DNA from 3 places in the Streptomyces sp. NPDC053513 genome. Region 2 is predicted to be linked to each of the others. Evidence: riboswitches for the same ligand, from Rfam matches in the RefSeq annotation. Region 2 holds a riboswitch; each other region holds the start of a gene.
What was found. A riboswitch is a leader RNA that binds a small molecule or an ion and turns the genes downstream of it on or off. The one in region 2 is predicted to bind cyclic di-AMP.
Positions count from the first base shown of each region.

Region 1: another riboswitch for cyclic di-AMP. It lies ahead of ACIGW4_RS03240 (M23 family metallopeptidase); the one in region 2 lies ahead of ACIGW4_RS19425 (LysM peptidoglycan-binding domain-containing protein).
Region 3: another riboswitch for cyclic di-AMP. It lies ahead of ACIGW4_RS22225 (transglycosylase family protein); the one in region 2 lies ahead of ACIGW4_RS19425 (LysM peptidoglycan-binding domain-containing protein).

Region 1 is NZ_JBITXP010000002.1:21,159-28,002, reverse strand. It holds gene ACIGW4_RS03265 (MerR family transcriptional regulator) at 1-172, shown strand, start outside; gene ACIGW4_RS03260 (hypothetical protein) at 356-733, shown strand; gene ACIGW4_RS03255 (PLP-dependent cysteine synthase family protein) at 797-1,819, shown strand; gene ACIGW4_RS03250 (MFS transporter) at 1,816-3,027, shown strand; gene ACIGW4_RS03245 (PP2C family protein-serine/threonine phosphatase) at 3,142-4,353, shown strand; cyclic di-AMP (ydaO/yuaA leader) riboswitch at 4,566-4,730, shown strand; gene ACIGW4_RS03240 (M23 family metallopeptidase) at 4,742-5,833, shown strand; gene ACIGW4_RS03235 (aldo/keto reductase) at 5,879-6,826, shown strand; gene ACIGW4_RS03230 (PrsW family intramembrane metalloprotease) at 6,823-6,844, opposite strand, start outside.
Region 2 is NZ_JBITXP010000010.1:96,109-102,952, reverse strand. It holds gene ACIGW4_RS19435 (phosphocholine-specific phospholipase C) at 1-790, shown strand, start outside; gene ACIGW4_RS19430 (hypothetical protein) at 857-1,456, opposite strand; cyclic di-AMP (ydaO/yuaA leader) riboswitch at 1,824-2,008, shown strand; gene ACIGW4_RS19425 (LysM peptidoglycan-binding domain-containing protein) at 2,013-2,903, shown strand; gene ACIGW4_RS19420 (phosphoribosyltransferase family protein) at 2,887-4,191, opposite strand; gene ACIGW4_RS19415 (hypothetical protein) at 4,340-4,936, opposite strand; gene ACIGW4_RS19410 (alpha/beta hydrolase) at 5,184-5,948, opposite strand; gene ACIGW4_RS19405 (SpoIIE family protein phosphatase) at 6,177-6,844, shown strand, end outside.
Region 3 is NZ_JBITXP010000012.1:171,215-178,058, reverse strand. It holds gene ACIGW4_RS22245 (Ppx/GppA phosphatase family protein) at 1-695, opposite strand, end outside; gene ACIGW4_RS22240 (DUF501 domain-containing protein) at 692-1,231, opposite strand; gene ACIGW4_RS22235 (septum formation initiator family protein) at 1,254-1,724, opposite strand; gene eno (phosphopyruvate hydratase) at 1,808-3,094, opposite strand; gene ACIGW4_RS22225 (transglycosylase family protein) at 3,403-4,113, opposite strand; cyclic di-AMP (ydaO/yuaA leader) riboswitch at 4,117-4,290, opposite strand; gene ACIGW4_RS22220 (transglycosylase family protein) at 4,549-5,502, opposite strand; gene ACIGW4_RS22215 (cytochrome P450) at 5,678-6,844, opposite strand, start outside.

The sequences.
Region 1 (6,844 bases), on a different contig from region 2:
CCAGGTCGCGTGGCTGTCGACGACCACGACGCCGAGCAAGGAGTACGTGATCGGCCTCGGGCAGATGTACGTCGACGATCCGCGCTTCACGGCGAACTACGACAAGCACGGAGAGGGCACCGCGGTCCTCGTCCGGGACGCGATGAAGGTGTACGCGGAGCGGAACCTCTGACGGACCCGTCCGAGCAGGACGGAGCTGCCTTGAGCAGGACGGAGCTGCCTTGAGCGGGGCGGACCCGTCGGAGCAGGACGGAGCTGTCCTGAGCAGGACGGGCCTGTCTGAAGTAAACGGTGGCCAAAACCGTGCCTGCCTCTTTGGAGGCAGCCCCCACCCCACCGTAATCTCGCGCGCACCATGAGTGACGAGCGTGTGAGCGATGCGATCCGGCGGGCGCCCGCCGTGCTCGTCCTGCTCGCGCTCCTCGCCCTCCTCGTGAGCGTCTGCCACGGCTCCCACGGGCACGTGCTGCCGACCTCCGGCACCGCGACCGTCTCCGCCCCCGCGCTCCCGCACGGCTGCGAGCGGTCCGGGGAGGCCTGGACCTTCGACGCCCACCTCCCCGCGCAGGCCCCCGCCTCCCCGCTCGCCGCGCCCGACGCCGGCGGGGCCGCGGTCCCGTACCACGCGGCGGACCTGCGCACCGATCCCCGCGCGCGCTGCGTCCGGTACCGGGCCGGCCCCGGCCCCGAGCCGGGCCGGCTGCTCGTCGCCCTCGGAGTGGACCGGAACTGAGCCGGGTCCCGCACTCGCGTGACCAGGTTCCCTTCCGCGTACCCACCCCGAGGACACCTCCCCATGACCGCACCCCTGACGCTTCCCGTCGACGGACAGACCGTCGGCAACACCCCCGTCCTGTGGACGGACGACGGCTACTGGGCCAAGCTCGAAGGCTTCAACTTCGGCGGCATCAAGGACCGCGCCGCCCTCTACATGGTCGAGCAGGCCCGCCGCCGCGGGGACCTGCGGCCCGGCGCCCCGATCGTCGAGTCGACCTCCGGGACCCTCGGTCTCGGCCTCGCCCTCGCGGGCGTGCTCCACGGCCACCCCGTGCACGTCGTCACCGACCCCGGGCTCGAACCGATCGTCGAGCGGATGCTCGTCGCCCACGGCGCCCGGGTCCACGTCGTCCCCGAGCCCAGCCCGCGCGGCGGCTGGCAGCAGGCCCGGATGGACCGGGTCGCCGAACTGCTCGGGAGCCTCGACGGGGCCTGGTGGCCCGACCAGTACGGGAACCCCGACAACCCCGCCGCGTACGCGGGGCTCGCCGCCGAGCTGTCCGCGCAGCTCGACCGGATCGACGTCCTCGTCTGCGCGGTCGGCACCGGCGGCCACTCCGCCGGGATCTCCCGGGCCCTGCGCGCCGGCTCCAGCCCGGCCCTGGAGCTGGTCGGGGTGGACTCCGTGAACTCCACCGTCTTCGGCCTTCCGGCCGGGGAGCGGCTGATGCGCGGCCTCGGCTCCTCCATCCACCCCGGGAACGTCGACCACGCGGCCTTCGACGAGATCCACTGGGTCGGCCCGGCGGAGGCGGTCCGCGCGGCCCGCCGACTGGCCTCGCGGCAGTTCGCCACCGGTGGCTGGAGCGTGGGCGCGGTCGCGCTGGTCGCCGGCTGGCTGGCCCGCACGCGGCCGCGCGGGACCCGGATCGCGGCGGTCTTCCCGGACGGGCCGCAGCGGTACTTCGACACCGTCTTCAACGACGAGTTCTGCGCGGCGCACGGGCTGCTCGACGGTCCCGTACGGGAGGACCCCGCCGCGTACGTCTCCGACGACACGGTCACCGGCTGGACCCGCCGGGTCCTGGAGCGTGTCCGGTGACGACGACGGCGACCACGCCCGCGAAGGCCAGGGGCGGCATCTGGCGGCAGACCCGCACCTTCGAGCCGGCCGTGCGGCTCCTCTTCCTCAACCAGCTCACCATCAACCTCGGCTTCTACATGCTCATGCCGTACCTGGCCGCGCACCTCGCGGACGGGCTCGGCATGGCCGCCTGGGCCGTCGGTCTCGTCCTCGGCGCCCGGAACCTCTCCCAGCAGGGCATGTTCCTCGTCGGCGGGGCGCTCGCCGACCGGCTCGGCTTCAAGCCGCTCATCGTGGCCGGCTGCGCGCTGCGGACGGTCGGCTTCGGAGCGCTCGCCTTCGCGCAGTCGCTGCCGACGCTGATCGCCGCCTCGCTCGCGACGGGCCTCGCGGGGGCGCTGTTCAACCCCGCCGTGCGGGCCTGTCTGGCGGCGGAGGCGGGGGAGGAGCGCCGGGTGGAGGCCTTCGCGCTGTTCAACGCGTACTACCAGGCGGGCATCCTGCTCGGGCCGCTCGTCGGGGTGGCCCTGACGGGGGTGTCGTTCCGGCTGACGTGCGTGGTCGCGGCGGTGCTGTTCGCCGGCCTGACCCTCGTACAGCTCCGGCATCTGCCCGTACGGGTCTCCGAAGCGCCCAGGGAACGACGGGGGCAGTTCCGCACGGTGCTCTCCCACCGCACCTTCTGGCTCTTCTCGCTCGCCATGACCGGCTCGTACGTGCTGTCCTTCCAGGTCTATCTGGCGCTGCCGCTCGCGGCGGGCGGCACGGGCGTGACGACCGCGCTGTTCGTGGTCTCGGCGCTCGTCGCGCTCGCAGGGCAGCTGCGGATCACGGCCTGGACCCGGCGCCGGCTCAGCCGGGAGCGGTGTCTCGTCCTCGGGCTCGCGCTGATGGGCGGGGCCTTCCTCGTCCCGGCCGTCCTGGGTCGGGGGCCGGTGGGTCTGCTGCTGTGCGCGGCGGTTCTGGCCGTCGCGAACGCGGTGCTCTACCCGTACGAGATGGACACGCTCGTCGCCCTGTCCCGGGGACGCTGGGTGGCCACCCACTACGGGCTCTACAACACGGTGTGCGGGATCGGGATCACCCTCGGGAACCTGGGGACCGGCGCGCTCCTCGACGTCACCGGCTGGTCGGCGGCGCCGTGGCTCGCGCTGTGCGCGGTGGGCCTGGGGTGCGCGGCGGCGACGGCGCTCCTCGCCCGGGGCGGGCGGCTCGCGGCCGGCTGACCCCGTACGCCACTCGGCCCCGTGGGGGTCGCCGCCGCGGGCGGCGGCGGCCACTCTGGGAGGGCGCGGTGCGGACGGACCGCGGCCGGGGTCGGACCGGGCAGGAGAGCACAGGTGGGGAACCCCCTAGGAGCGGCGGGCGGAGGACGGCGGGGCGGCGGGGACCGTCCCGAGTACGGCGGTGCCCGGCGGTTCATCCGGGCGCTGCCCCCGCTGGTCATCGTGGGTGGGGTCGCCTTCGACCTGGCGACCCCGCCCGCGTACACGGCGTCGCCGCTCTTCTCCGCCGCCCCGCTGATCGCCGCGCCCTTCTTCTCGATGCTGACCACCCTCCTCACCGGGATCGGCGCCGTCCTCGCCTCCGTGGGGCTGCACCTCTACAACGGCACCGCCGACGAGGTCCCCGCCCTCACCGAGACCCTGACCGTGCTCACCGTCTCCGTGCTCGCCCTCCTCATCAACCGGGTCGTGCGCCGCAGCGGCGAGCGGCTCGCCTCGGCACGGGTCATCGCCGAGACCGCGCAGAAGGCGGTGCTGCCGACGCCCGCCGAGCGGATCGGCGGGCTGCAGTGCGCGGCGCGGTACGAGGCGGCGCAGGCCGACGCGTTCATCGGCGGCGACCTGTTCGCCGTCCAGGACACCCCGCACGGGGTGCGGCTCGTGGTCGGGGACGTCCGGGGCAAGGGGCTGGACGCGGTCGAGGCCGTCGCCGTCGTCATCGGGGCCTTCCGGGAGGCGGCCGAGCAGGAGCGGACCCTGGAGGGCGTGGCACAGCGCCTGGAACGGGCCCTGGCCCGGGAGGGCACCCGCCGGCACGGTCTCGACGCCTTCGAGGGGTTCACCACGGCCGTCCTGGCCGAGATCCCGCGCACCGACGGGAGCGGGACCTTCGGCGGTTTCGTACGGGTCGTCAACCGGGGGCACCCGCCGCCGCTGATGCTGCACGCCGACGGGCGGCTGGAGTCGCTGGAGCCGGGCGAGGCGGCGCTGCCGCTCGGCATGGGCGACCTGGCGGCGTGGCCGGACCGGGCGGAGGCGCGGCCGTTCCCGCCGGGCGCGACGCTGCTCTTCTACACGGACGGCCTCTCGGAGGCGCGGAACGCGCACGGCGTCTTCTACGATCCGGCGGCGCGGCTCGCCGGGCGGATCTTCCCGGGGCCCGAGGAACTGCTCGACGCGCTCGTGGACGACGTACGGCTCCACACGGGCGGCGGGTCGACGGACGACATGGCGCTGCTCGCGGTGAGCCGCCCGGCGACGGGGCAGCCCGAACGGCGCCGGACGATGCCGGTGGTGCCGCCGGGCGGGCCCGGTCACCGGGCGTAGTCGAGGGGTGTCACTGAGATAACAATTGACATAACGTCAGGTCGCGAGGGTTTCGCCCCGCCCCCCTTATGCCTCTCTGAAGGGGGGTCAACTCGGGCGATACACCATCAATTCAATGAATGATCAAGGGGAACGGCTTGGAATCGGGACCCCCTGTCTATTAACGTTCGATAACGCAGCGCGGTCGTCCCAGCCGTCGCAAGAGGCGGCACCGTGCGCACGCGCCGAATCCTGAAAAGGAACCGGGGAACCACCACTTGGGGTGAATCGGGCCCCTTCGCACCCGTGCGAACCACGCACGCGCGCGGTCGAGCCCGTAGGAGACCTTCCTGCTCCGAACCCGTCAGCTAACCCGGTAGGCGAGAAGGAAGGAAAGGAGCGCGCCCCCGTGGCGTCCAACACCCCCGCACCCGAAGCCCCCTTCGACGCGTTCGGTGGCGGTGCGGGCCCCGCCGCCGCCTCCGACACCGAGTGGAACCCCACCGAGGGCTCCCTCCGCGCCGAGAGCCGCTCCGGCGGCCGGCACCGGGTCGTCAAGCAGCGCTCCAACTTCGCCCGCTCCTCCACCGTCCTCGGCGTCGGCGTCATCGCGGCCGTCGGTGCGGGCGGCCTCGCCACCGCGCAGGAGAAGCCCCCGGTCGCCATATCGCTGCCGGACCTCCCCGACCTGGACCTGCCGGACGCCCACGACCTCCCCGGCGTCGGCGACCTCCTCCCCGAGGAGCACAGCGCGCCCGTCGCCGCGGACCGCGTCAACCCGAACCCGCTCACCGCCGCCGCCTACACCACCGCGGCCGACGAGCGCACCGAGCAGACCGCCGCCCCCGCCGCGGGCGAGGCCCTGCGCGCCCGCATCCTCCAGCAGGCCGAGCAGCAGCAGGCCTCCGCCGACGCCGCCGAGAAGGCCGCCGCGGAGAAGGCCGCGGCCGAGAAGGCCGCCGCGGAGGCCAAGGCCAAGGAGGCCGCCGCGGAGAAGGCGGCCGCCGAGGCGAAGGCGAAGGCCGAGGCGGAAGCCAAGGCCAAGGCGGAAGCGGAGGCCAAGGCGAAGGCCGAGGCCGAGCGCCTCGCCCAGCTCGCCGCCAGCTACTCGCTGCCGGTCTCCTCGTACACCCTCACCGCCACCTACATGCAGTCCGGCTCGATGTGGTCCTCCGGCTACCACACCGGCCTCGACTTCGCCGCCCCCACCGGCACCCCGCTCAAGGCGGTCCACGGCGCGACCGTCAAGTCGGCGGGCTGGTCCGGCTCCTACGGCTACCGGATCGTCCTGGAGCTGGAGGACGGCACCGAGATCTGGTACTGCCACCTCTCGTCCATGCTGGTCAGCGCCGGCCAGACCGTCTCCACCGGCGAGACCGTCGGCCGCGTCGGCGCCACCGGCAACGTCACCGGCGCCCACCTCCACATGGAGGTCCACACGGCCGGCGGCGACGGCATCGACCCGGCGTCCTGGCTCCGCTCCAAGGGCCTGAGCCTCTAGCCACCCCACGGAATAGGCCCGGCGGCGGGGACGGTTGATCCACTCATGACCTCTCTCCGCCGACTGGGCACCTCCGACCTGCACGTCTTCCCCGTGGCCCTGGGGGGCAACGTCTTCGGCTGGACCGCCGACGAAGCGCAGTCCTTCGCCGTCCTCGACGCCTACGCCGCCGCCGGCGGCAACTTCGTCGACTCCGCCGACGTCTACTCCGCCTGGGCCGAGGGCAACGAGGGCGGCGAGTCCGAGACCGTCATCGGCCGCTGGCTCGCCTCCCGGGGCAACCGCTCCGACATCGTCGTCGCCACCAAGGTCGGCGCCCACCCCCGCTTCAAGGGACTCTCCGCCACCACCATCAAGGCCGCCGCCGAGGAGTCGCTCCGCCGCCTCGGCACCGACCACATCGACCTCTACTACACCCACTTCGACGACGAGTCCGTCCCCGTCGAGGAGATCGTCACCGCCCTCGACCAGCTGGTGAGGGACGGCAAGGTGCGCGCCGTCGCCGCCTCCAACATCTCCCCCGAGCGGCTGCGCGCCTCCCTCGACTTCGCCGAGGCCGAGGGCCTCACCCGGTACGTCGCCCTCCAGCCGCACTACAACCTGGTCTCGCGCGACACCTACGAGGGCCCGCTCCTGGAGACCGTCGAGCACGCCGGGCTCTCCGCCGTCCCGTACTACGGACTCGCCGCCGGCTTCCTCACCGGCAAGTACCGCCCCGGCGCCGACGTCGACAGCGTCCGCTCCGCCGGCGCCGCCAAGCACCTGGACACCGAGCGCGGCCGGGCCGTCCTCGCCGCCCTCGACACGGTCGCCGGGGCGCACGGGACGGAGCTCGCCACCGTCGCCCTCGCCTGGCTCGCCTCCCGCCCCACCGTCGCCGCGCCGATCGCCTCGGCCCGCACGGTCGAACAGCTCCCGGCCCTGGTCGCGGCGGCGGACCTGACGCTGACGGAGACCGAACTGGCCCTCCTGACGGAAGCCTCCGCGCTCTAGCTCCGGTACGGGTTGTAG
Region 2 (6,844 bases):
CTGGCGGCGGAAGGTCACCGGCGACCTGACCGGGGTCTTCGACTTCGCCCACCCGGTGTACGGAGTGCCCTCCGGCCTTCCGTCCACGGCGAAGGTGATCGGACAGGCCACCTGCGGCCCGCTGCCGAACCCGGCACCGCAGAACAACGCGCTGCCCGCCCAGGAGTCCGGCACCCGGTCGGCGCGCGCCCTGCCGTACCAGGTGAACGGCAACCTCGACCGCTTCGAGTTCGGCGCCGCGGGCAAGATCCTCGCCTGGTTCTCCATGACCAACCAGGGCGCGGAGGCCAAGCGGTCGGCGCACTTCTCGATCCACCCGCACCAGTACCGGGACACCGCCGCCTGGCAGTACACCGTCGACCCCGGCGGCACGGCCACCGACTACTTCAACATCGGCCTCGGCTCCGGTTCGGGGAAGTACGACATCTCGATGATGGGCCCGAACCGCTTCCTGCGCCGCTTCATCGGGGACGCCTCCAAAGCCGGCAAGGACGTCGAGGTGGCGGCCCGGTTCGCGCCCGAGGCGGGGACGGGCAGGACGGCCCTGTGGTTCAGGATGACGAACGCCTCGGCCGGGCCCGTCACCTTCACGATCCGCTCGAACGCCTACCGCTCGGACGGGCCGTGGACGTACACGGTGCCGGCGAACTCCAGCCGCGAGGACTTCTTCAACGCGGTGGCGTACAACGGCGGCTGGTACGACTTCACGATCCTCGCCGACATCGACGGGAGCTGGTCGCGCCGGTACACCGGCCACATCGAGACCGGAGCCCCGAGCGTCAGCGGCTGACCCCCTCCCGCATGCCGGGCGGCGCGGCCTCCGGTCCGCCGCCGTCCGGCACCGGGCGGCGCGGCGTCAGCGGCCGGCGTGCGCGGCGCGGCGGACCGTGGCGTCGAGGAGCGCCACCGCGTCGGCTCCGGTGCGGCCGGGGGCCCGGTTCCACGGCCCGATCAGCCCCTGCCACCCGCGCGACCGCAGTTCGGTCATGATCCAGGCGGCCGCCTCGTTCATGGTGTCGGCGCTGCCGTAGCCGAGCCGGTGGGCGGCGAGGAGGGCCCCGCAGACGCACCGGGCGCCGCGCGCGTCACGCAGCTTGTACGGGGCGTTCTGCCAGCCCCACTCCGTCAGCACCAGGCGTGCGTAGCCGAGGTGGACCGAGGGGCGGAGCTCGGTCTGGCCGATGCGGCGCCAGGTGTGCAGCCGGTCCGGCAGCACGGCTCCGAGCCGTCCCGGGATGCGGCGCTCGGCGGGGAGCTCCGGGGGCAGGGCGGCCAGGGCGTCGGCCACGAGCCGCTCCACCGGCACGCTGAGCAGCGCCCGCCAGCCCTCCTCCGGCGGCGACTCCCGGGGGGTGGTCCAGTCCGTGACGATCCGCTGCCAGGTGGCGCTCTCGAAGAGGGCTGCCGCCTCGCGGTCGAGGGCATCGGGGCTGAGCAGGGCGGAGGAAGGCGGCATGGGGGACTCCTGAGTCGACTCCCCTCATCTTTCAGGATGGAATGTCTGTTTTGTGGCTTTCACCCTCACACGGAGAGTCGCCCGCCCCCACCCCCTCGACGAACACCCCACCATATGAATTACCACCTCATTTACCCATGAAGGGAATTACGCACCAAATAGGACATTGCGCTTCGAGTGACACGACTCACTCGCACGACTCGACGGCCTGGCGCCCCTCTCCCCCACCCCGTACCGCGCAAGGAAGTTCACCCCCCTCCCGGACGGCATCGATCTTGAATTGACCGAATTCCGTGATCCATTTCCGGATATCAGAGACCCCCTCCCCTTGTTATCCGTCGCATTACTGGCCTACGGTCACCTCCATTCGAGCGGAACGCCCAATCCTGCCGCCGCTCGGTAAACCTCCCTTTTCACCCGACGGCAGGAGCGGGGGACCCACGAATACGCCGGTCCGGAATCCGGAACGGCTCGGGGTGAAGCCGCGTGCGCGCGGCCGGACATCTCCCGTCCGAACCCGACAGCTCACCCCGCAGGCGCCGGAGAGGAAACCGTCATGCCTGCTCACGGTAAGCACCGCCGCCCCCGCCGCAGCCCCGTCTCCCGGGGCCTCGCCCTGGTCGGCACGGGTGGCGCCGCTCTCACCCTGCCGCTCGTCGCCCCGGCCGTCGCCGGCGCCGCGCCCGTGGCCGGCGCCCCGGAGATCGCCGCCCAGTCCCTCGCCGCCCCCGCCGCGCACACCACCGCCAAGGCCCCCGCCGCCCCGGCCGCCGCGCACACGTACACCGTCGTGAGGGGCGACTCGCTTTCCCTGATCGCCCACAAGAAGGGAATTCAGGGGGGCTGGAAGAGCCTTTACCGTGCCAACAAGAGCGTCGTGGGTGACAACCCGTCACTCATTCGCCCCGGCCTCGAACTGACGATTCGTCGGGATTCCGCCAAGGCCGCCCCCGCGCAGGCGAAGGCGAAGAAGTCCGCCACGACCGAACGGGCGAGCCGCTCCGAGCGCCGGCCGGCCGCTCCCGCCGTCGCCACCGGTACGGGCGCCTCCGCCGCGCAGGCCGTCCCGGCCGTCGCCGCCGCGCCCGCCGCCGGCAAGGCGGCCCCCGCCGCCGCCACGAACTACGCCGACAACCTCGACGGCTGGATCCGGGAGTCCCTGGCCATCATGGGCCAGCACGGCATCCCCGGCTCCTACGACGGGATCTACCGCAACGTCATGCGCGAGTCGTCCGGAAACCCCCAGGCCATCAACCTCTGGGACTCCAACGCGGTCGCCGGCACCCCCTCCAAGGGCCTGCTCCAGGTCATCGAGCCGACCTTCCTCGCCTACCACGTGCCCGGCACCTCCATGGACCTGTTCGACCCGGTCGCCAACATCACCGCCGCCTGCAACTACGCGGCCGACCGCTACGGCTCCATCGACAACGTCAACTCGGCGTACTGACCCTCTGCCGCCGGAAGTGTTCGGCGAACCAGGAGGTGGCGAGGTCCGCCACCTCCTCCAGGGCGCCCGGCTCCTCGAAGAGGTGGCCGGCGCCCCCCACCACGGCGAGCCGGTTCTCGCAGCGCAGCAGGGCCAGGGCCCGCCGGTTGAGGTCCAGGACCATCGCGTCCGCGCCACCCACCACCAGGAGCGTCGGGGCGCGCACCCCGGCCAGGCGGTCGGCCGCGAGGTCCGGCCGGCCGCCGCGCGAGACGACGGCGCTCACGGCTGACGCGGGGTCGGCGGCCGCCCACAACGCGGCGGCCGCGCCCGTGCTCGCGCCGAAGTATCCGAGCGGGAGTCCCGCGCCCTCGCTTCTCCCGCCCAGCCACTCCGTGGCCCCGGCCAGCCGCTCGGCGAGGAGCGGGGTGTCGAAGACACGCTCCCGGTCTCCCGCCTCCTCCTCGGTCAGCAGGTCGAAGAGGAGGGTCCCCAGGCCCGCCCGGTTGAGCACCCCGGCGACCGCCCGGTTCCGGGGGCTGTGGCGGCTGCTGCCGCTGCCGTGGGCGAACAGGACGATGCCGCCGGCGTCCTCGGGCACCGCGAGCCGTCCGCCGAGGGTGACCCCGGAGACCGGGATCCGTACGTCCGTGCCCTGCGCGCCGGGGTTCCGCGCGGCTCTGCTCCGGTCCAGGCAGGCGATGACCTCGGCGTCCGGTGTCTGCGAGAAGTCCTGGTAGAACTGCCCGATCGCGAAGAAGAGGTCCGGCGTGTGCACGCTGACGGCCTCGTCGGCATCGCCGCCCACGCGGGTCGTCCATCCCCGCGGTGCCACCGGGACGGCGAGGACGATCCGGGCGGCGCCCCGGGCCCGGACCACCCGGCAGGCCGCCAGCGCCGTGGCCCCCGTCGCCAGCCCGTCGTCGACCACGACGACCGTCCGCCCGTCCAGGGGCACGGAGGGCCGGCTGCCCCGGTAACGGCGGGCGCGCTGGTCGAGCTCCGCGTGCTCGCGCTCCTCCACCGCGGCGAGGTCGTGGTCGCTCACACGGGTCTCGCGGAGCACCCGCTCGTTGAGCACCCGCACGCCTCCCTCGCCGAGCGCCCCCATCGCGAGCTCCGGCTGGTGCGGCACGCCGAGCTTCCGTACGAGACAGATGTCGAGCGGTGCGTCGAGGGCCTCGGCGACCTCCGCCGCCACCGGCACACCGCCCCGCGGAAGCCCGAGGACCACGACGTCATGGCCCTTGAGGTGGTCGAGCCGGGCGGCGAGCTGCCGCCCGGCGTCGGTGCGATCGCTGAAGAACATGGTCCGCCGCCCTTCCGCTGGTGCGCGGCTCGGGCGCGGGGCGGAACGGAGTGCCCCGTCCCCTGCCCGTCCTTCCAGGGTAGACGCGTCGCCCTCGTCGCCGGGGCGCCCCGGACGGCGGGCGGTGTCCGACGAGGTCCCGGCGCGGTCAGCGGGACTGCAGGGCGTCGAGGGCCACGGTCTGGGCTATGGCGAGCCGCCGGTCGAGCTCCGGGTCGGCTATGTCGAGCACGTACCGGTCCCGGATGCCGAAGAGCTTGTCGGCGGACATGACGGTCCGCCCGCCCTCGGCGAAGTCGAAGTGGTACGGCACGACGAACGGGACGAGGTCCACGAAGGGCAGGAAATCCCAGGCCCGCCGCAGCAGCGCCACCACCTGGTTCCGCTCCTGCCCCGTGGCCTCTCCCTCCTCGCCGTCCCGGCTCAGGTGCCAGGTGCTCCGCAGGAAGGACGCGCCGAAGTCCTTCCGGAAGCCGCCCAGTCGGGTGCCGGAGGCTCCGAACACGTCGTACGTCGCGCCGAGGTCGATGACCTGACGGGCCTTGAAGGTGAAGAGGACCTGGCGCCGGGACTCGTCGGTGTAGAAGGTGACGTGCTCCTTGAGCGCCATCCTCTTCTGGTGGGCGAAGGCGACGAGTTCGTCCTCCTTGCCGTCCGGTCCGACGGTGTGCACCAGGTAGCGGTTGGCCATGGGCGTCACCTTCTGCCGTACGAGGAAGCGGCGCTGCGACTGTGCGAGGCCCATCGGTCGTGCTCCTGCCGGTCGTGGACGGTCCCTGGAAGACCGCCCCCTTGAGGTTCGTGAGCACGATGTTCTGCCGCCGAGGGGCCCCGCCGCTGTCCTCGAAAGTCGTCGACTCCGTCGACCTTCGGATGAGACCGAAGGCTGAGACCGAAGGCCGGGCCCGAAGGCCGAGACCGGAAACCGGACCCGAAGGCCGAGACCGGAAACCGGGTCCGAAGGCCGGGGCCCGAAGCCGACGCGGAGGACCTCAGGCGCCGAGGAAGGCCTCGATGGCCTCGGCGAGGGCCTGTGGGGTCTCCTCAGGGGCGTAGTGACCGGCGTCCTTGAGGACTTCGAGCCGGGCGTTGGGGTACCAGCGCAGCCAGGTGGCCTCCATCGCCTCGGACCCGAGCGCGGGGTCGTGGGCGCCGACGACGAGCAGGACGGGCGTGGGGTTGTCGCGGACCCGCTCGTGGAAGTCGACGCGGGACCAGGAGTCCAGATAGGCGCGGAAGGCCGTCGCGGAGGAGCGGGTGAGGGAACGGTCGACGAGTGCGCCCAGCCACGCGTCGTCGTAGCGCCCGCCGGTGGTGTTGTCGATGATCGCGCGCCGGTTGGCCGGCTCGTCGGCGGCTCCGGCGAAGAGCTCCCAGGTCTCCCCGTCGAGCGGGAAGCCGGCGGCGGAGACCGGAGAGACGCCGATGATCGAGCTGATCCGGTCGGGGGCGTCGAGCAGCATCAGCTGGGCCGCCTTGCCGCCCATCGAGTGGCCGATGACGGAGAACGAGTCCCAGCCGAGGTCGTCGGCGACCGCGAGGGCGTCGGCCGCGACCTCCTCCATGGTGTAGGCGCCCGCGTGGTCGAGGGCGTCGCCGTAGCCCCGGCAGTCGACGAAGGCGTACGTGCCGAGGCCGCCGTCCAGATGGGCGCGCAGCGGGGCGAAGCTGGTGCGGTCGCCGAACCAGTTGTGCAGCACGACGGCCCTTTCGGGACCCTCGCCATGTACGTCGTACGGAAGAACCTGCCCCGTCATCGTGCCCCCTGCTCGCGAGGTCGTGCGCCGCGCGCCGACGGCGGCGGTCGACGACCGAGTGTGACGGCGCGGGCGCGTGGGGTCAACACCATCGGGCGGGGCGCGCGGGAGCGCGTCGCGTCCGGGGCGGGGAGCCGTTCCGACGGTCCGGTCCCGGGCGCCGGCGTGTCTCACGACCGGGGTCCGACTGCTTTCGCGTCCGTCCGGGAACGGGGGGATCCTGGCTGTGTGACCTCGCACGGCACGTCCGGCCCCGGCCCGGCGGGCGGCACCGGGAGTCCGTCCGGGAACGGAGCCGACAACGGGCCGGCCTCCCGTGCGCTCACCTGGGTCCTCGCGGAGGCGGCCCTCGCGGCGGTGGAGGGGGTCGGCGGCTACGCGGGCGGGGTGTACCTGCGCTCGGGGACCCCGGGGCTGTTGCGCCTCGCGGTCCTGGTGGGGCTGCCGGGTCCGCTGTTCCGGCCGTGGTGGCGGATGCACGCGAACCGGCCGTTCCCCGTGGCGGAGGTGCACCGCTCGGGCCAGTCCGTCCACCTCGCCGACGTCGAGGAGGCCATGCGGCGCTTCCCCCAGCTGGTGGCGAGCCTGCCGTTCCCGTTCGCCTCGCTGTACGCGCCGGTGGTCGCGGGCCGCGAGCGCTTCGGTGTGCTCGTGGCGCTGCGGGCGCCGAGCCCGGGGGTGCCGGTGGACGCGCGGGACCGGAGCCGGATGACCGGCGGCGCGCTCCGCCTCGGTGAGGCCCTGGCCGATCTGGCCCGGCAGGGGACGGAGGTCGAGTGGCTCGGGGACCCGGTGTGCGTGCAGCTGCCCACCGGTTCGGGGCCGCCGGTCCGGTTCGGCTCCTTCGCCTGGGACCTGGACACGGGCACGGTCACGCTGGACGAAGGGCTCCTCGC
Region 3 (6,844 bases), on a different contig from region 2:
TGGTGGACCTTCTCGGAGTCGTACTCGGGGAGCCCGAGGGCGATCGCGGCGACCGTGGTGACGGAGCCGGCGAGTCCGACGAGGGTCTCCGCCGTGTCGATCGGCACGGCCTCGGCGGCCAGGTCGAGCGCGGCACGGACGTCGGCGCGGATCGCGGCGACCTCCTCGGCGGTCGGCGGGTCGTGGCGGACGTGCCGCTCGGTGAGCCGGACGCAGCCGATGTCGACGGAGCGGGCGGCCTCGACGTGCTTGTTGCCGACCACGAACTCGGTGGAGCCGCCGCCGATGTCGACGACGAGGCGCCGGTCGTCCCCGTGCAGCTCGCCGGTGGCGCCGGTGAAGGAGAACTCGGCCTCCTGGTCGCCGGTGATGACCTCGGGCTCGACGCCCAGGATCTCCACGACCCCGTTCACGAAGTCCGCGCGGTTCTCGGCGTCGCGGGAGGCGGAGGTGGCGACGAAGCGGAGCCGCTCGGCGCCCAGTTCCCTGATGACCTCCGCGTACTCGCGGCAGGCCGCGAAGGTCCGCTCCAGGGCCTCGGGGGCGAGCCGGCCCGTCTTGTCGACGCCCTGGCCGAGCCGGACGATGGTCATCCGCCGGTCCAGCTCGATCAGCTCGCCGGTCTCCGGGTGGACGTCGGCGACGAGGAGGCGGATGGAGTTCGTACCGCAGTCGATTCCGGCGACCCGGGTCATTCCGAGGACTTCCCTTCGTCCGTGCACGGGTTCACGCAGGGGCCCTTCGCCCACCACTCCGGCAGCATCGCGAGCGCCTCGTCGCCGAACGGGTTCACGCCCGGGCCGGCGACCAGCGAGTGGCCGACGAGGACGTGCAGGCACTTGACCCGGTCCGGCATCCCGCCGGCGCTCGGGAAGCCCTCCAGGACCTCGATGGCGTCGCGGCGGGCGATGTAGTCCTCGTGCGCGGCCCGGTAGGCGGCGGCCAGCTCCGGGTCGGTGGCGAGCCGGGACTGCATCTCCTTCATGACCCCGTTGGCCTCCAGGGTGCCGATGGCCGAGGCCGCCCGGGGGCAGGTCAGGTAGTACGTGGTGGGGAACGGCGTGCCGTCGGGGAGCCGGGGCGCGGTCTCGACGACGTCCGGGTTGCCGCACGGGCAGCGGTGCGCGATGGCGCGCAGGCCGCGGGGCGGGCGGCCGAGCTGGAGCTCGAAGGCGGCGACGTCCGTGTCGGTGGGCTCGGTGCGTTCGGTCTGCGGAGGGGGCGTTTCCATGTCTGCCTTGCTCGTCAGGTCGTTACGGGCGGTCGGCGTGGTCGACGCCGTCCCAGAGGTTGTCGTACCAGGGGCGGTCGGCCGCTCCCTGGTCGGCGCGGGGCCGTCGCTCCGCGTCGGGGTCGTTCACGGTGAAGCCGGTCTCGCCGGGCATCACGTAGTGGAGGTGCTCGCGGGCGAGGCGGCGGACGTAGGCCGGGTCCTGGAGGCGGGCCTTCTCGTCCTTCAGCTCCTCGACCCGCCGGGCGGCCTCGGCGGCCTTGCGCTCCTGCTCGGCGATCTCGCCCTGCTGGGAGACGTAGCTCCGCATCGGATAGGCGAGCGCCACGACGAGGGAGCAGACCACGAGGGCGAGGAAGGCCGCGCGGCCGGTGAGCCGGGAGCGGCGGGCCTGACGGCGGGTCTGGGAGCGGTAGACACGGGCGGCGGTCTGCTCGCCGAGCAGTCTGATCCGGGTCGCGGTCGAGAACCGGTCCCGGTCCTTCGCGGCCATGTCGTGTCGCCTCCCCTGTTCACGCGTACGTCCCCGCACACGGTACGGGACCGAGTACGGGGACGTACGGATGAGCGTGGGTGTCAGCCCTTGAAGCGCGGGAACGCGCTGCGGCCGGCGTACACCGCGGCGTCGTCGAGGATCTCCTCGATGCGCAGCAGCTGGTTGTACTTGGCGACGCGGTCCGAGCGGGCCGGGGCGCCGGTCTTGATCTGACCGCAGTTCACGGCGACGGCGAGGTCGGCGATGGTGACGTCCTCGGTCTCGCCGGAGCGGTGGGACATCATGCACTTGAAGCCGTTGCGCTGGGCGAGCTCGACGGCGTCGAGGGTCTCGGTCAGCGAACCGATCTGGTTGACCTTGACCAGGAGGGCGTTGGCGGTGCCCTCCTCGATGCCGCGGGCCAGGCGCTCCGGGTTGGTGACGAAGAGGTCGTCGCCGACGATCTGGACCTTGTCGCCCAGCTTGTCGGTGATGACCTTCCAGCCGTCCCAGTCGTCCTCGAACAGCGGGTCCTCGATGGAGACCAGCGGGTACGCGGCGACCAGCTCGGCGTAGTACTCGGTCATCTCGGCGGCCGAGCGGGACTTGCCCTCGAACTCGTACGAGCCGTCCTTGTAGAACTCGGACGCGGCGACGTCGAGGGCGAGCGCGACGTCGGTGCCCGGGGTGTAGCCGGCCTCCTTGATGGCCTCGACGATGAGGTCGAGGGCGGCGCGGTTCGACTCCAGGTTCGGGGCGAAGCCGCCCTCGTCGCCGAGGCCGGTGGAGAGGCCCTTGCGCTTCAGGACGCCCTTGAGGGTGTGGTAGATCTCCGCACCCCAGCGGAGGGCCTCGGAGAAGGACTCCGCGCCGATCGGGGCGATCATGAACTCCTGGATGTCCACGTTGGAGTCCGCGTGCGAACCGCCGTTGAGGATGTTCATCATCGGAACGGGCAGCAGGTGCGCGTTCGGGCCGCCCAGGTAGCGGAAGAGCGGGAGGTCGCTGGCCTCGGAGGCGGCGTGCGCGACGGCGAGGGAGACGCCGAGGATGGCGTTGGCGCCGAGCGAGCCCTTGTTCTCGGTCGCGTCCAGGTCGAACATGGCCTGGTCGATCAGGCGCTGCTCAGTGGCGTCGTAGCCGACGAGCTCCGGGCCGATCTGCTCGATGACGGCGAGGACGGCCTTCTCGACACCCTTGCCCTGGTAACGGTTGGGGTCACCGTCGCGGAGCTCGATGGCCTCGAAGGCACCGGTGGAGGCACCGGACGGAACGGCAGCACGGCCGGTGCTGCCGTCGTCGAGGCCGACCTCGACCTCGACCGTGGGGTTGCCTCGGGAGTCCAGGATTTCCCGGGCTACGACGACGTCGATGGACGGCACGAGCATCTCCTTCTGGGATGTGACGCTGGATGTGACGCAAGGTCGGTGCAGGGTCGCTTGGCCTTGCGACAAGAGCCTAACCGGCTCGGGGGCTCCGGTCGGTCGGGCGCCCGCCCGCTGGGACGAAAAAGGACCCAAGGGCATGCATCCCGGGACGAAGGACCCCAGATCTACTGGACAGTAACCGCGGAGCCCCCGGAAACAGGGAACCCCGGTCCGGCGCGCACGGGGGAGAGGCACGCCGGACCGGGGTGGTCACCGCGGGAGGGTCGTCGGGGCCGCGTGAGCCGCCGGACTCACGCGGGCCGCCGGACTCACTTCAGGTGGAGCTGCTGACCCGGGTAGATGAGGTCGGCGTCCTGGACGACGTCCTTGTTCAGCTCGAAGAGCTTGGCCCAGCCGCCCTTGACGCCGTGCGCCTGGGCGATCTTGCTGAGGGTGTCGCCGGTGACGACCTTGTACTCGCCGTCGCCCTTCTTGACCTTCTCACCGGTCGGGGTGGTGACGGTCTTGGGGGCCTTGCGCTGCTCGCTGCGGGTGGTCGGCTGCTCGGCGCGACGCTCCTGCTGCTTCGGGGCGGCCTGCTGCGGGGCGGCCTGCTGGGGCTCGGCCTGCTGCTGCGGAGCGCTCTCGGCGGCGCCGCCGTCGTAGGAGGCACCGGAGAGGCCGACGCCGCAGCTCGGCCACGCGCCCTTGCCCTGGCCCGCGAGGACCTTCTCGGCGACGGCGATCTGCTGGGACTTCGACGCCAGGTCGGCGCGCGGGGCGTAGGCGGTGCCACCGAAGGCGGCCCAGGTGGAGTTGGTGAACTGCAGGCCGCCGTAGAAGCCGTTGCCGGTGTTGATGGCCCAGTTGCCGCCGGACTCGCACTGGGCGACGGCGTCCCACTCGGCGGAGGTGGCGGCCGAGGCGGTGCCCGCGGTCATCAGCGGGGCGGCGACGGCGATGCCGGTGACGCCGACGAGCGCGGCGACCTGGCCGGCCTTGGAGGGACGACGGTGTTTGCCCTTGGCGGAAAACAGCATGGGGATTCTCCTCACCGACGCCTGTGAGGTGAGCTGTCGGGTTCGGGCCGGAAAGTTGCCCGGCCGCGTGTCCTTGCACGCGGCTTCACCCCAAGCCGGTCGTCGGCCGTCTGTCTCAACGGCCGGGCCCGGCACTTACCTTGGGTCCCCCACTCCTGCCTTCGGCGCTTGCGCGACGACTGTTCCCATCGACCGACGGCAGGATTCGGCGTTTCGGTCGACGGGGCCCGCGGTGGCGAGCGATGAAGACCGTAGACACAGACCCGCCGGAAGTTCAAAGAGGCACATCGAGGAAAAATCGCCCCTGTTCGCCCTCCGGCGGGCGGTGTTTGCGCAGGTGAGAGGTGACGGAAGCAAAGTTTGCGGACGCGACACGCCAGTTGGGGCGAAGAGACTCATGTCTCACTTGCCCAGAACCGGACATAAGCCCTCGAACTAACCGGCCGCTGTCGTCGAACCCACCGTCAGGTCAAGGCTCTGACCAGGCAGGATGAGGTTCGGATCGGTGCCCACCGTCTGCCGGTTGGCGTCGTAGAGGGCGGTCCAGCCCCCGGGGAGTTCGTTCTCCTGCGCAATGCCAGACAGACTGTCGCCCGGACGCACGGTGTATTCACCCGAAGTGTTCTGACTGTCCGTTGTGCCCGAATCCTTCGCCTCGTCAGTGGCGGGCGTGGCCTCGACCTTTTCCCCCACCTTGTCCGCACTCGAAGCGTGTCGACCCGATTCGGGCGAGCTGTCCGCCTTGCCGGATTCCTCCGGGGCGGCCTCGCCGCGGTGCTTGCCGGTGCCGGGCGCGGTCGACGGGGCGTCAGTCTTCGGCGTGTCGGACGAATCCGGCGTACCGGGCGTAACGGACGCGTCGGGAGTGCCCGGGGCCGTCGGCGTGGCGGGCGCGGTGGACGTGGCCGGCGAGGTCGGCGTGGCGGAGGTCGCCGGAGCGGCCGGCGCGGAGGGGGTCGCGGACGCGGCGGACCGGCCCGCCTTCCCGGCGGCCGAGGGGGCCGCGGGCGTGCCGGCGGTGCGGTCGGACTCGGGCAGGGGGCCGGTGGGCGCCGTCGGGACGACGGTGGGGCCGGGGTTCACCCCGGTGGCCTTGCCGTCGTTGGTCAGGCCGGCGATCGGCGCGCAGGTGGCCCACTCGTCGCTGCCCTTGGCGAGCGCCTTCTCGGCCACCGCGATCTGCTGGGCGCGGCTGGCCAGGTCGGGGCTGGGCGCGTACGCGAGGCCGCCGTTCCGCTCCCAGCTGTCCTGGGTGAACTGGAGGCCGCCGTACATCCCGTTGCCGAAGTTGGCGCTCCACTGGCCACCGGACTCGCACTCGGCGACCCGGTCCCAGGTGGCGGCGTCGGCGGCGGAGGCGGATCCGGTGGCGAGCAACGGCAGTGCCATGGCGGATCCGGTCACGCCCGCGGCGACGACGATGGCGGGGGCCTGACGGGGGCGACGGTGTCGTCCGTTCCCGGAACGCATAGGAGCGCCTTTCGCGTGACGGCTGAGACTGCCGGGAAACGTAGCCGCATTCGAACGTCCGTCACAAGTCGATGGCGCCACGATCACACGAAGATCACATTTCTGATGGCGCATCAGTGGGCGGGACCGGTACGGAAGGGGAGAACTCCACCGGAAGCGTGCGCAAACCGCGCATGATGAGCCCACCGCGCCACCGGAGTTCGGCCGGATCGGCGGCGAGTCGCAGGTCCGGCAGCCGGGTCAGCAGGGTCGCGAGCGCCGTCTGTCCTTCGAGGCGGGCGAGCGGCGCGCCCAGGCAGTAGTGGATGCCGTGCCCGTAGCCGAGGTGCTGGTTGTCGCGCCGGGCGAGGTCGAGTGTGTCCGGCCCGTCGAACCGCTCCGGGTCCCGGTCGGCGGCGGCGAGCACCACGAGCACCGGGTCGCCCGCCGGGATCTCCTGCCCGCCGATGGTCAGCGCCCGCGTCGCGTACCGCCAGGTCGCCATCTCCACGGGCCCGTCGTACCGCAGCAGCTCCTCGACGCCGGTCTCCAGGAGGCCGGTCTCCCCGGCGGCGAGCGAGGCCTGGAGCCGGGCGCGCTGATCGGGATGGCGCAGCAGCTGGTACACGCCGTTGCCGATGAGGTTGACGGTCGTCTCGAAGCCGGCGAACAGCAGGATGAAGGCCATGGCGGCGGCCTCGTTCTCGGTGAGGTGCTCCCCGTGGTCGGAGGCCTTGATGAGCCCCGAGATCAGGTCGTCCGCCCCTTCTTGCCGCAGGCCTTCCCGCTTCCGGTGGATCAGCTCGGCGAGGTAGCCGCGCATCTTCTTCACCGACCGGGCGACCCCGCCGCGCGGGCCCCCGCCGTGCCGGATCATCATCCCGGCCCAGTCCCGGAAGTCGTCCTGGTCCTCCGGCGGCACGCCGAGCAGGTCGCAGATCGCGTAGATGGGGAGCGGGAAGGCGAACTCGTGGATGAGGTCGGCGCTCCCCTTCTCGGCGAAGGCGTCGATGAGCCGGTCCGTGAGCTCCTGCACCCGCGGGGCGAACTCGGCGACCCGGCGCGGGGTGAAGGCCTTCGAGACGAGCCGCCGCAGCCGGGTGTGGTCCGGCGGGTCGATGTTGAGCAGATGCGTCATCAGCTCGGCCTTGCGCTCGCCGGGGATGCCGGTCTTCCCCTTCGCGTGCGGGGACTCGTCGTGGTGCGCGGGGTTCTTGGAGAGCCGCTGGTCGGCGAGGGCCTGCCGGGCGTCCGCGTACCGGGTCACGAGCCAGGCCTCGAC